2 linked regions of the Saccharibacillus brassicae genome follow. The protein of the gene in region 1 binds, or shares a complex with, the protein of each later gene. Links are inferred from orthologs where the notes say so. Each region holds a gene or a part of one and is shown on either strand. Other genes may lie near its edges.

Region 1 (7,972 bases):
CCGCTCGCGCGGCATCTACCTGACGAACCGCAACGCGATGCTGCCGGACTTCGCCGGTCCGCATGCCTACCGCGGCATGGACGGACTCAAGGCTTACGGTTCGGACAAAGACGGTTATTCGCTGGCCGGCACGGCGCAGCGGGGCGACCAGCGGTTGATCGTGGTCATTATGGGCGCGGAGAGCCGGGAGAAAAGTTTCCAGGCCGCCGGCCGTCTGCTCGACTACGGCTATGCGCGCTCCGGATCGTTCGCGGAGCGGGCCGCTTCCTGGCTCAAACTCGTGTAATCCGCGGCCCTTTCGCGGCGAAGACCCCCAATCGCAAATCGAAATTCCTGCATCAGCGGCCGCTTCCGGAACCGCTGATTTTTACTTTCTGCACCCACTTTACGCTATAATAGAAAGGCGGACCGGCAAACCGGAATCCGGCGCGATTAAGGCTGCCGTTTTCGGGGTGATGAACAGGAGAATATTCATTTGCCGCCGAGTTCAACAATAGAGAAGGAGAAATCCGTTATGAATATTGCTTTTTTCCTGCTGCCGAAGCATGAGGTTGCGTTCGTCACGATCGATGCGACGCTTCGTCAGGTTATTGAACGCATGGAACATCACCGCTACACCGCCATTCCGATTATCGACAAGGAAGGCGAATACGCCGGTACCGTGACCGAAGGAGATATCCTCTGGCATATGAAGCATTCCGAGGGCCGCATCACTTTTGAGAACGCTTCACGTTTTACGTTGAAGGAAGTGCCGCTGCGCATGAACAATAAGCCCGTCTCGATCGAATCGGACATGGCCGATCTGATCAATTTGTCCAAAACGCAGAACTTCGTGCCGGTCGTCGACGACCGCGGCCGCTTTATCGGCATCGTCCGCCGCAGCCAGATCATCGAATACTGCGCAAGCTTCGTCGCCAAGCATAACGGTGCCGCGCAGAACCGCTGACGCCGCGTCCCGGGAGCCCGGTATCGGCGCGCGCCGCGAATATGCTATAATGAATGTCAAACTTTCGATCATAAGGAATTTCGCATGCCGCCCGTTCGGGAAACGGTATTCGTATCCGCACAAGAGGTGAATCTACTTGAAATTGCGTTTATCTTCGGCGATGTGGGCGATCCTGTACCTGCTTGTCCTGCTGTCGCTGTTAACGCCGCTGTCCGCGATCACGCTGCTGGTGATGGTCGTTCCGGTGGCTGTGCTCTACGCCTCTTTGCGTGTCAACGTATTTTGGCTGCATGTCGCGCCCGTGTTGGCAATTTTGGGCGTTATCTCGGGTTCGCTCGCTCCCTACACGCTGATTCTGGCCGCGTATTTCCTCGTGCCCGGCATCGTGATGGGACATCAGTACAAGAAGCGCGCGCCCGCGCTGCAGACGATCATCTACGGAATGGGCTCGCTGCTCGGCATGCTGCTGATTCTGCTGGCCGGCGCCAAGCTCGTACTCGGCTTCAACCTGTCGGATTACGTGAGCGACTTCGTGCATCAGACGTTCGATCCGCTGTTGGCCGTAGCCGAGATGAATCCGGTATTGAGCGGCCAATGGGACCCGGACTTCATCTTCGCGCTGGCCGACCAGACCGTCATGATGATTCCGCTCGGCATGACGGTCAGTTCGTTCGTGCTGGCGGTCGTCACCCATTCGATCGTGCGCCCGACGCTTGCTGCGATGGGCGCGGCTGTGCCGAAACTTCGGCCCGCGCACGAATGGAAACTTCCGCGCGCGCTCATCTTTTACTATTTTATCGTCCTGATCGTGGATCTGATTACGTACAACCAGGGAGACGGTTTCTGGAGAACCGCCGCCGTCAACCTGCTTCCGCTGCTCCAGTTCTGCTTCATCGTGCAGGCAATCGGCTTCTGGTTCTTCCTCGGACACGTCAAGAAGTGGCATCGGGTAATTTCCATTCTGTTAGCAATCGTTACGGTCGTTTTCCCTCCGATGCGCATCATCGGAATCATCGACTTGGCGTTCCCGCTGCGCGAGTTCATTACGAGACCTAGACGATAGGGTGAGGAAACGATGCCAAACTTTTTGCTGAAACGCTGGTACGGTTATCGGACCGTCTGGGCGCTTCTCCTGCTGCTTGCGCTGACGATCTTCGTCACGGTCTACAACTGGCCGCTCGGCCTGCTGTCGCTGTGCCTCGTGTTCGTCGTCGTGTTCGTCATGCTGCGGGCCGAGCTGAAATTCAGGCAAGAACTTGCCGAATACACGTCCGCGCTCTCTTACCGCGTGAACAGCATCGAGGGCGAGATTACGCACCGTCTGCCGTTCGGCCTGCTGCTGTACGATACCGATCGGGCCGTGGAATGGCATAACCGCCAGTTCTCGCAGCTGTTCAATCTGGAGACCGCCGTCGGCCTTCCGCTGTCGGAACTGCTGCCGGGGCTGCCCGCGTTGACCCGCGACCGAAAAGACGGTTCCAAAGAGCCGCTGCAGCTGGTCCAGGCGGAGATCGAAGTCGGACCGGACACGTACGACGTGCGGGTCTATCCGGAAGAACGTCTCGTCTACCTCCAGAAAATGACCGAAATGGCCGAACTGCGGGAGCGTTACGAGAAGGAAAGTCTGGCGCTGGGCATTCTGGTGCTGGACAATCTCGAAGAAGCGTTTCAGGGCATGGACGATCAGCAGCGCACGCTGACGATCGCCCGCGCGACCAGCCTGATCAACGGCTGGGCGCGGCAGTACGAAGTGTATTTGCGCCGGTTGTCTAGCGAACGCTACATGATGCTGCTCAACCAGGCGTCGCTGGAGAAGCTGGAGCACAGCCGCTTCGTCATTCTCGACGAAGTGCGCGAAGCGACGAGCGACCTGAAAGTGCCGATGACGCTGAGCATCGGGCTTGCGTGCGGCAGCGAGAAGATCAGCGAGCTCGGCGCGCTGGCGCAGTCCAGTCTCGACATGGCGCTCGGCCGCGGCGGCGATCAGGCCGCGGTCAAAGCCGGACAGCGCCTGTCGTTCTACGGCGGCCGGTCCAACGCCGTCGAGAAACGGACCCGCGTCCGGGCGCGCGTTATCGCGCACGCGCTGCGCGACCTCATGAAGCGCAGCGACCGGGTCCTGATTATGGGTCACCAGAATCCGGACATGGACGTGATCGGCGCCGCGATCGGCATGCTCAAAGCGGCCGACCGGCTCGAAGTGGAAGCGAGCATCGTCCTGGACGGGGATAACCCGTCCATCACGAAGATGATGGAGCGTATTCGCGCCGACCTGACGCTGGCAGACCGCTTCGCCACGCCGGAGGAGGCGCTTGCGCTCATGACCGAGCGCACGCTGCTCGTCGTCGTCGACACGCACAAGCAGTCGCTGACGATCGAACCGAAGCTCGTCCAGCGGGCGAAGCAGGTCGTCGTGATCGACCATCATCGCCGCAGCGAAGAATTTATCAACGAAGCGGTGATCGTCTATCTGGAGCCGTACGCGTCTTCCGCCAGCGAGCTGGTGACCGAACTGCTGCAGTACATTCACGACAACATGACGCTGACGCCGCTCGAAGCGACTACGCTGCTGGCCGGCATCACGATGGATACCAAACATTTTACGCTGCATACCGGTTCCCGCACGTTCGAAGCCGCAGGTTTCCTGCGCCGCAGCGGAGCCGATACCATTCTCGTTCAGCGCATGCTGAAAGAGGATTTGGGCGAGTACATCTCGAAAGCTGAAATTATCAAAAACGCCCGCGTCGTCATGGGCGGCGTCGCGATTGCGGTCACGGACGAAGGCCGTCAGTTTCCGCAGCTGCTGATCGCCCAGGCGGCCGATACGCTGCTTAACATGACGGACGTGAACGCGTCGTTCGTCATCGGCAGCCGTCCCGACGGCCTGACGGCCATCAGCGCCCGATCGTTCGGCAAGATCAACGTTCAGGTCGTGATGGAACGCCTCGGCGGCGGCGGGCACTTGACCAACGCGGCGGTGCAGCTCGACATTTCCCCGCAGGAAGCGGAGAAAAAGCTGCTTGCCGTGCTTGAAGATATTGAAAAGGAAGAGGGGCTATTCGAATGAAGGTTATTTTTCTCAAAGACGTAAAAGGGCAAGGCAAAAAAGGCGACGTGAAGGAAGTATCGGAAGGTTACGCACAGAACTTCCTGTTCAAGAACGGAACGGCGAAGCCGGCTACGCAGGGCAACGTCAAGACGCTGGAGAACCAGCATGCGGCCGAAGAAAAGCGCAAGGAAGAAGAAAAGCAGGAAGCGGTCGAACTCGGCAAAAAGCTGGAAGCCGTTACTGTGCAGATCAACGCCAAATCCGGCGAAGGCGGCCGTCTGTTCGGCGCCATCACGAGCAAGCAGATCGGCGAAGCGCTGTCCAAGCAGGGCTTCAAAGTCGACAAGCGCAAGATCGAGCTCGACGAGCCGATCCGGACGCTGGGCATGATCCAGATTCCGATCAAGCTGCACAAGGACGTCAAAGCCACGCTCAAGGTTCAGGTTTCGGAGGAATAAGATGAGCGAGGATCTCTTTTTCGACCGGATTCCGCCACAAAATCTGGAAGCGGAGCAGGCCGTGCTTGGCGCGGTACTGCTCCAGGCCGAAGCACTTATTACAGTCATGGAGAAAATCACGGCCGACGATTTCTACGACAAGTCGCACCAGATGATATTCGAGGCCATGGTCCAACTCGGGGAAGAGAGTCAGCCGATCGATCTGGTGACGCTGACCTCGCTGCTCAAAGACAGGGGCCAGCTGGAAGACCTCGGCGGCGTTAGCTATTTGTCCAAGCTGGCGCACGCCGTCCCGACGGCGGCCAACGTCGAGTATTACGCGCAGATGATCGAAGAAAAAGCGATGCTGCGCAGACTGATCCGTACCGCGACGCAGATCGTCAGCGAAGGATATACCGGCGGCGAAGACGTCGGCCTGATGCTGAGCGACGCGGAACGCAAAATCCTCGAAATTTCCAACCGCCGCTCAAGCGGCGGTTTTGTCGCGATTCGCGACGTGCTGATGGAAGTGTTCGACCGCGTCGAAATGCTGCATCAGAACCAGGGCGGCGGCGGTACGACCGGCATTCCGTCGGGGTTCGTCGATCTGGACGGCATGACGGCCGGCTTCCAGCGCAACGACCTGATCATTCTCGCGGCCCGTCCTTCCGTCGGCAAAACGGCGTTCGCGCTGAACGTCGCGCAGAACGTGTCGGTGCGGGCGGGCGAGACGGTGGCTATTTTCAGTCTGGAAATGTCGGCGGCGCAGCTTGTCCAGCGGATGATTTGCGCCGAAGCGAATCTCGACGCAAGCGTCATGCGGACAGGCGATTTCAAAAGCGACGAAGATTGGACCAAGCTGACGATGGGCATCGCTTCGCTGTCCGAAGCCGAAATCTATATCGACGACACGCCGGGGATCACCGTAGCCGATATCCGTTCCAAATGCCGCCGGCTCAAAAAGGAAAAAGGCCTCGGCATGATCGTCATCGATTATTTGCAGCTGATTCAGGGCCGCGGCAAATCGGGCGAGAACCGGCAGCAGGAAGTCTCCGACATTTCCCGGACGCTGAAGCAGATCGCGCGGGAACTGGAAGTTCCGGTCATCGCGCTGTCCCAGCTCAGCCGGGGCGTCGAGCAGCGTCAGGACAAGCGCCCGATGATGTCCGACCTTCGGGAATCCGGCTCGATCGAGCAGGATGCCGATATCGTCGCGTTCTTGTACCGGGACGATTACTACAATGCCGATACGGAAAAAAAGAACATCATCGAGATCATCATCGCCAAGCAGCGGAACGGCCCCGTCGGGACTGTCGAGCTCGTGTTTCTCAAAAACTTCAATAAATTCGTGAATTACGAACGAGCCCACTCGGACTCGTTTGCGGGATAGAAAAAGGTCCGCCGGAGAATCCGGCGGACCTTTTTCTAGTCAAACTTAAGGGGACTTCGAACCCGAAAAGAAAATTTTGCTTTATCTTTTATGTGGTAAAGCTCAACGCTGAGTACGAAACCGCGTATGCTCTTCATTATTTTTGCGCCCGGGAATCCCGTCTTGCAGCAGCCAAATATGGAAAAAGAATTCGAAAATACCGACGACCAGCGCCACGACGAACATGTCGAAGTACGACAGGTTCCAGTCGAGCATGGAAGACGCGGCCCAGAGGACGACGTAGGTCAGGGCGGCATCGCCCAGCGTGGCGGCGGTATTGCCCGCGGCCGGAAGAATCAGCATATCGCCGAGGACGTAAGCGAGCGCTCCGAGAATGACGGTCACGATCAGGGCGCTGACGAAGTCCGCTTCGGAGAACCACATCGTCAATCCGATGACGACGACGGCGTTGGCGAGCATTTTGACAGCAATCTTAGTCATTTCTTCACCTTCTCTTCGTTGTTTTCTCATGCGGATGAAAGATCGGGACGACTGGGGACTGTAGGTAGGCGGCGGGGCTGTACGCAAACTTCGTCGTTGGGTCCGCCTGCCGCTTGAATAGCGGCGTGAGGACCGTTATTTCGGTCTGCCTGTCCACGCTGTGCGCAAATAGCGTCGTAGAAGCAGTTATTCCTCCTGTTTGGCACCGAAATCCTTCTTTTTTCGCAAAATAAGTGGATCTGCGTCGTTATTTACGCTTTTGACGTTTTTTTCGTGCAAATAACTGCTCTGAGGACGTTAATCCCGCTGCGCTTTGCCTTTGGTGGACCTTTGGTGGATCGGAATCCCTATCGGGCGCTTTATTTTTCCTGCAAAAAAGACTCGAAGGCTCCGGTAACGTGCATCTGCGTACAAGCCCATGCCCAACCAAGTGATTTTCGTTATTTTTATTTTAAACGGATCGCATGGATTAAAACCCTTTTCTGGAAATTGGAAGGATAAATTTAAAGGTCTATAAACTTGCTAAGACAATAATGCAAATTCAAATCATATGTGTTATAATAAAGTTAGTAAGTGCTAATAAGTGTGTTTGTTGGACCCCAACTTCTGAGAGGACGTGTTATTTATGAACAGATTCGAACATAAAGTCGTGATCATTACCGGCGCAGGCTCGGGCCTCGGCCAGTCTTCCGCGCTGCAAATCGCCAAAGAAGGCGCCAAGCTCGTGCTGGTCGACCTCAACCCGAACGGCCTGGAAGAAACGAAGCAGCAGGTTCTCGCAGCCGTGCCGCAGGCGGAACTGCTGATCGTGACGGCGAACGTCGCCAAGGAAGAAGAAGTGCGCAGCTACGTCGACCAGACGATGGAGCGGTTCGGACGGATCGACGGATTCTTCAACAACGCCGGCATCGAAGGCAAGCAGGACCTGACCGAAGATTTCGGCATCGACGAATTCCACAAAGTCGTCAGCATCAATCTGGACGGCGTCTTCTACGGCATGAAATACGTGCTGAAAATCATGAAGGAACAGGGCAGCGGTTCGATCGTCAACACGGCTTCCGTCGGCGGTATCCGCGGAGTCGGCAGCCAGTCCGGCTACGCGGCCAGCAAGCACGGCGTCGTGGGCCTGACCCGCAACTCCGGCATCGAATACGGCCAATACGGCATCAGCATCAAAGCGATCGCGCCCGGTGCGATCATGACTCCGATGGTCGAAGGCTCGCTGCGCCAAATCGGCGGCGACGACTGGGAAGCGGCCGGCGAAGAGTTCATTCAGCCGAACCCGATGAAACGTTACGGCAAACCGGAAGAAGTCGCTTACCTCGTCGCCTTCCTGCTGTCCAACCAGGCCGATTACATCAACGCCGCGGTGATCCCGATCGACGGCGGCCAATCGTACAAATACTAAGCTAAGCTCGCCTGTGCATCCTTCGTGGGGAGGGACCATAAGAGCCGGCTTTATACGCACGGCCCCAAGCGGAAGAGTTTCTCTTCCGCTTTTTTTACGTTCTTTTTCCCCATTCTCATTTCCGAACATTAAATTCATTCCCTCTCTAATTCGTTCGTTATTTATTTGACTTTGAAAAAACGGGCTGGTACACTATGATTGCTGCGTTAAAGCAGCGCAAGGAGCGCTTTTTCGTGTTTTGCGTCCTTTTTTTCAGGCAAAA
Region 2 (5,418 bases), 1.8 Mb from region 1 along the record:
AGCGTTTGGCGATGCTGACGACAAGCCGAAGATTAGCTTCCGCCAGTCGGCGCTTGGCTTCGTCGTCGCCTTCCATGATCCGCTTCGCCAACTGGACTTCGTCGTCGGCGGACAGCAGCGGAACGCGGCCGATTTCTTTGAGGTACATGCGCACCGGATCGTTGATCTTGATACCCGGAGGCAGCGCCAGGTCATCGTTGAATTCGAATTCCTCGCTGCCCTCCCGTTCGCGCGGCCGTGCCTGTTCTTCTTCCTCGTCCGTTTCGTCGCTCACTTCGATACCCTGGTCGCCGAGCTGCTCGTAAAACTCTTCGATCTGCTCGGGGTCCTGATCGAACGGCGACAGTTTCTCCGCAATCTCCTTGTAACTGAGATGGGATCTTTTTTTGCCGAGTTCGATCAATTGTTCTTTCACCTGTTCAAGGGTCTGTTCGCCTTCCAATTCCGTATGTTGCTCGTTCGCCATTCTAGACTCCCTCCTCCCCGGACTTCGAACCGGAAACTCGTTCGTTACTGACGCTCCAGGGCTATGATTTCACTTGCGATTTGAGCGGCGAGCAGGAAATCCCCGTCTTTTTCGGCACGGATCATCTCTTCGCGCTTGCTTTCGATGCCGCGCAGCCGGGGGAACTTGCGCACTTCCCGGATGCAGTCGTCGAGTACCTGCTCGTTCCACTCCCGCGGCCCTTCGATCATGACGATCGAGCTGACGGCTTTCTCCAGCTTCTCGTCCTGCAGCGACGAGATAAAGCGGCTGCTGTCGGGCTCGCGGTCCTGCGCGTAAAAAGCATACAGATAGGCGGCGATTGCCGCATATTCGGGTGTGTTGAACTCTTCGCCGAGGCGGGCCGCGACGTAATCGGCCGCCTGGCGGTCCTGCAGCATGAGGAACAGGAGACGGCGTTCGGCCGCCTGATGGCCCGGCAGCAGATTGCGGTCGGGACGCGACCTGCGCTGCTGCGGGAAAAAGTCTTCTTCGGCATTGGCGTAATTGCCGCCGCCGAAGCCGCTTTTTTTGCCGTAGCCTCCCTTGTTGCCGTAATCGCTTTTGTTGTTGTAATCGCTCCGCTTGCGTCCTTGGCCGCCGTACTGACCCTGCCCGCCGCCCCGGCCGCCCTGCTGGGGCCCGGAGTAGGCCGGTCCCGGATCTTCCTGACCCGGCGCCGGCCGGCTCTGTTCCTGGCGGATCAGGTTCGAATCCTGCTTCAGGCTGTCGAACGAGATGTCGACTTCCGAAGACAGGTCGCGCAGATACACTTCGCGTTCGGTCGGGGAATGCAGCGCCGCGATGATCGGCAGTGCCGCTTTGGCATAGTCGAGCCGGCCGCTTTCTTCGGCGAGCTTGTAGCCCCGCTTCAGATTGGACAACCGGAACTTCGTTGTCGACGCCGCGTCTTCCACGATCTGGCGTACGAAGCGTTCGCCGCCGTTCGACCGGATATAATCGTCCGGGTCGAGGCCGGGCGGCAGCATCGCCACCTTGACCTGCAAGCCGGCCTGCTCCAGAATTGGAATGCTTTTGAGCGCGGCGTTCTGGCCGGCATTGTCGCCGTCGTAACAGACGAGCACTTCGTCCGCCGTCGTCTTGATCATGGCGGCGTGCTGTTCGGTAAGCGACGTGCCCATCGTGGCGACGCCGTTCTGGACGCCGGCTTCCCACGCCGCGATGACGTCGCCGTAGCCTTCGAACAGGACGGCCTGCCGCTGCTTGCGGATCGCGCTGCGCGCTTGGTCGAAATTGTACAGCACCCGGCTTTTGTTGAACAACCGGCTTTCGGGCGAATTCAAGTATTTCGGCTGACCTTCGCCCAGAATCCGGCCGGCAAAGGCAATCGTTTTGCCGCTGCGGTTCGCGATAGGGAAAATGATCCGGCTGCGGAAGCGGTCGACGTAACCGTCGCCGCTCTGGCGGGCCGAGATCAATCCGCCTTTTTCCATCTCCGCCAGGTCGAACGACCGTTTGTCCAGAAACTGGACCAGCGTGTCCCAGCGGTCCGGCGCGAATCCGATCCGGAATTGTTCGATCAGCTTGTCGTTAATGCCGCGGCCGCGCAAATATTCCAGCGCGGGCAGCCCGTGCTCCGTGTTTTTCAACAGAAAATGATAAAATTTCTCGCTCCATTCGTAAGCTTGAAGGAGACGTCCGGTTTCTCGGTCTTGAGGCGACTCCGGCTTTCCGCTCGTATTCTGGAAAGGGATATGCGACTCTTCGGCCATAATCTTCACGGCTTCGGGGAAAGAAAGTCCTTCGATTTCCATCCTGAACTTGATGGCGTTGCCCCCCATGCCGCAGCCGTAGCAATAGAAGATTTGGCGATCCGGCGTCACCGTAAAAGAAGGGGTCTTTTCGGAATGGAACGGGCACAGGCCTTTCATGTACTTGCCCTGCTTGGTCAGATGAACGTGTCTGCCCACCGTCTCGACGATATCGTGCTGCGTGAGCACCGCATCGATCGTTTCCTCCGGAATATTTCCGTATTCCGTACTCATAGTAACCACCTTCTAATGAAAATAATATTCGCTATAATTAAGCCTTCTCCTGCAAATCATGTAAAAGTTTTAAACATTTTTCCGAAAAAGCGCTTCGGTCTTCCGACGTGAATTTTTTGGGACCTTTGGTTCTTCCGCCGCCGCGGCGAACTTTGGCGCTAATATGCCGGCGATCCAGCAAAAGTTCGATATTGTCCGCGTCGTACACGAGGCCGCGCTCCGACAGGGCGTAAGCCCGTTTGGCCAACACCAGCGCGGCCAGCCCGTAATCCTGCGTAATGACCAGATCGCCGGCGCGCAGATGATTGACGATATACAGATCCGCACTTTCCTTGCCGGGGTCCACCCGCACGACCCGCACGTTGTCGGATTCGCGCAGCACATGGTCGTACGAGGACACCATGACGACCGGCACGCCGGTCAATCTTGCGGCCTGCTTGATCTCTTCCTTGACCGGGCACGCATCGGCATCGACCAAAATCCGCAGTCCTTCCGCTTCCATCTTCTTCCCCCTTTTCGCGAAGGCGCGCCGCGGCCGCTTGAAGACCGCCGCCTGCCCCTATGCGAAAAACGGAATTCCCCCGCCAGAGCACACAATGCGCCGGCGCCGCTCTGGCGTGCCGGATCCTGCTTCTCTGTACGGGGAAGATTCCGTATCGATTCCTTATTCAGCTGCTTGCGCGGCCGCGCGTCTTACTGCCAGACCAACTTGCCGAAATCGGCGAAGCGCTTGAGATCCGCATCGATCGCGGCAAGCAGGGCCAGACGGTTGGCGCGTACCTTTTCGTCCTCTGCCATTACCATTACCCGGTCGAAGAACGTTGTAATCGGCTGCTTGAGCCCCGCCAGCGCGCCCAGTTCCGCTTCGGCGGCGCCGCGTTCGCCGTTTGCCCAGGACGCCCGCTGCTGCTGAAGCTCCTGCCACGCGCGGAACAATTCCTGCTCCGGTTCGCCTTCGAACAACTCCGGCTGCACGCTGCTGCCGTCCGATTTGGATGCCAGATTGCCGGTACGCGTGAACGACTCCACGGTGATCTTGAAATCGCCTTCGCCGGAGATACCGTTCATCAGCGCTTTGCCCCGGGCCACGACGGCCGGAACGTCGCCGAAGCCGGCCGCGATGACCGCGTCGACGACGTCGTAACGCAGCGTCTCCGACAGCAGTTTTTTGACGCGAAGCTCGAAGAAGTCGCGCAGGTCGCTGCGCACTTCATCCGCCGTCCGCTTCAGGTTGCCGGCCTGCTCATGCACCGAGATCGACACGTCGAACAGCTGGTCGAGCGTCAGGTCGAGCTTGTGGTCGAGCAGGATCTGCACGATGCCCGCCGCCTGGCGGCGCAGCGCATAAGGGTCCTGCGAACCGGTCGGAATGATGCCAATGCCGAAAAATCCGACGATGGCGTCCAGTTTGTCGGCCAGGCTGACCGCCGAGCCGACGATGGAAGCCGGCACGGATTCGCCGGCGAAACGCGGCTGGTAATGTTCGAACACGGCGCGCGCGACGGATTCTTTCTCGCGGGCTTTGCGCGCGTAGTCTTCGCCCATGACGCCCTGCAGTTCGGGGAACTCGTACACCATCTGGGTTACGAGGTCGAACTTGCAGATGTCGGCGGCGCGGCTGACGTCCTGCTTGTCTTCGCTGTCCAGGTTGAGCAGTTCCGCGATGCGGTCGGCCGTTTGGCGAATACGGCGCACTTTGTCGCCGGTGCTGCCGAGCTCTTCGTGGAACACGACGTTCTCAAGCTTCGACAGCGCGTCCGCGATCGGCAGCTTCTGGTCTTCTTCATAGAAGAACTTGGCGTCCGACAGACGGGCCCGCAGCACTTTCTCGTTGCCTTTGGCGATCACGTCGAGCGACTTGGCATCGCCGTTGCGCACGGTTACGAAGAACGGCAGCAGCTTGCCTTCGGCGTCCAGAACCGGGAAGTACCGCTGGTGTTCGCGCATCGACGTGATGAGCACGTCCTGCGGAATGTTCAGGAACGATTCCTCGAACGTACCGAACAAAGCGGTCGGCGTCTCGACGAGGAACACCACTTCTTCCAGCAGGTCGTCCTTGATCGCGATATTCCAGTTGCGTTCTTCGGCCAGGTCGCGAATCTGCTTAAGAATCAGCGCCTGCCGCTCTTCCACGTTCGCGATGACATGCTGCGCGCGCAGCGCTTCGACGTAATCCGAAGCCCGCTCGATCGAAGTCTCGCCGCCGAGGAACCGGTGTCCGCGCGTAACGCGGCCCGTGTGCACATCGGTAATGTCGAACGGCACGACTTCTTCGCCGAACAGCGCGACCATCCAGCGGATCGGACGGACGAATTTGAAATCGTACGTGCTCCAGCGCATGTTTTTCGGGAAACTCATCGACGAGATGAGGCTTTTGAGTCCTTCCGGCAGCAGCGCGGACGCTTCCTGTCCGTTCAGGCTTTTGGTCGCGTAGATATATTCCACGCCGGCCAGTTCCTTGAACGTGAAGTCGCTCGCTTCCACGCCCTGGCTGCGGGCAAAGCCCAGAGCGGCTTTGGTCCATTCGCCGTTTGCGTCCTGCGCGATTTTGCGGGAAGGGCCTTTGACTTCTTCGCTGACGTCTTCCTGCTTCTCCGCAACGCCGCGCGCCAATACGGCCAGGCGGCGCGGAGTCGCGTACGCTTCTACCGTATCGTAGCCCAGACGCGAAGCGTCCAGCCATTTTTCCGTTTTCTCGCGCAGCTGGTTCATCGCCGCGCGCAGGAAGCGGGCGGGTACTTCTTCAAGCCCGATTTCGAGCAGCAGATCTTTTGCCATTACGCTTCCCCTCCTTTCTTGATCAACGGGAAGCCGAGCTTCTCGCGCTCCTCCACGTAGGAAGCCGCCACTTTACGGGCCAGATTGCGCACTCTCGTAATGTAGCCGGTCCGTTCCGTCACGCTGATCGCGCCGCGGGCGTCGAGCAGG

The links.
Region 2: the proteins of dnaB (region 1) and dnaG are in contact, whole or in part, in a crystal structure (PDB 2R6A), measured with the Geobacillus stearothermophilus proteins. The link is inferred for Saccharibacillus brassicae from one-to-one orthologs. Residues at the interface, in WP_033016901.1 of Geobacillus stearothermophilus: Ser13, Glu15, Ala16, Gln18, Glu91, Leu92, Asp94, Ala95, Val96, Pro97, Thr98, Ala99, Ala100, Asn101, Tyr104, Tyr105, Ile108; in WP_049624496.1 of Geobacillus stearothermophilus: Lys456, Leu457, Leu458, Pro459, Ala460, Asn463, Ala464, Leu467, Leu535, Leu536, Ile537, Ala538, Gln544, Glu545, Asp548, Tyr549, His552.

The regions. Positions count from the first base shown.
Region 1 is NZ_CP041217.1:2,512,382-2,520,353, reverse strand. Bases 3,745-6,638 are described here. They hold dnaB (replicative DNA helicase), read left to right. Parts: upstream 3,745-4,454; coding sequence 4,455-5,822; downstream 5,823-6,638. Other genes in these bases: FFV09_RS10475 (DUF2512 family protein), read right to left, coding at 5,925-6,302; rplI (50S ribosomal protein L9), read left to right, coding at 4,010-4,453; FFV09_RS10490 (DHH family phosphoesterase), read left to right, coding at 3,745-4,013. In the rest of the region: FFV09_RS10505 (D-alanyl-D-alanine carboxypeptidase family protein), read left to right, coding at 1-286; FFV09_RS10500 (CBS domain-containing protein), read left to right, coding at 515-946; FFV09_RS10495 (DUF2232 domain-containing protein), read left to right, coding at 1,083-2,009; more of FFV09_RS10490, read left to right, coding at 2,022-3,744; FFV09_RS10470 (SDR family oxidoreductase), read left to right, coding at 6,928-7,710. UniProt on the Escherichia coli protein: The main replicative DNA helicase, it participates in initiation and elongation during chromosome replication. Travels ahead of the DNA replisome, separating dsDNA into templates for DNA synthesis.
Region 2 is NZ_CP041217.1:740,153-745,570, forward strand. Bases 1-2,879 are described here. They hold dnaG (DNA primase), read right to left. Parts: upstream 2,491-2,879; coding sequence 511-2,490; downstream 1-510. Other genes in these bases: rpoD (RNA polymerase sigma factor RpoD), read right to left, coding at 1-466; FFV09_RS02950 (YaiI/YqxD family protein), read right to left, coding at 2,528-2,879. Also shown: more of FFV09_RS02950, read right to left, coding at 2,880-2,992; glyS (glycine--tRNA ligase subunit beta), read right to left, coding at 3,184-5,268; glyQ (glycine--tRNA ligase subunit alpha), read right to left, coding at 5,268-5,418. UniProt on the Escherichia coli protein: RNA polymerase that catalyzes the synthesis of short RNA molecules used as primers for DNA polymerase during DNA replication.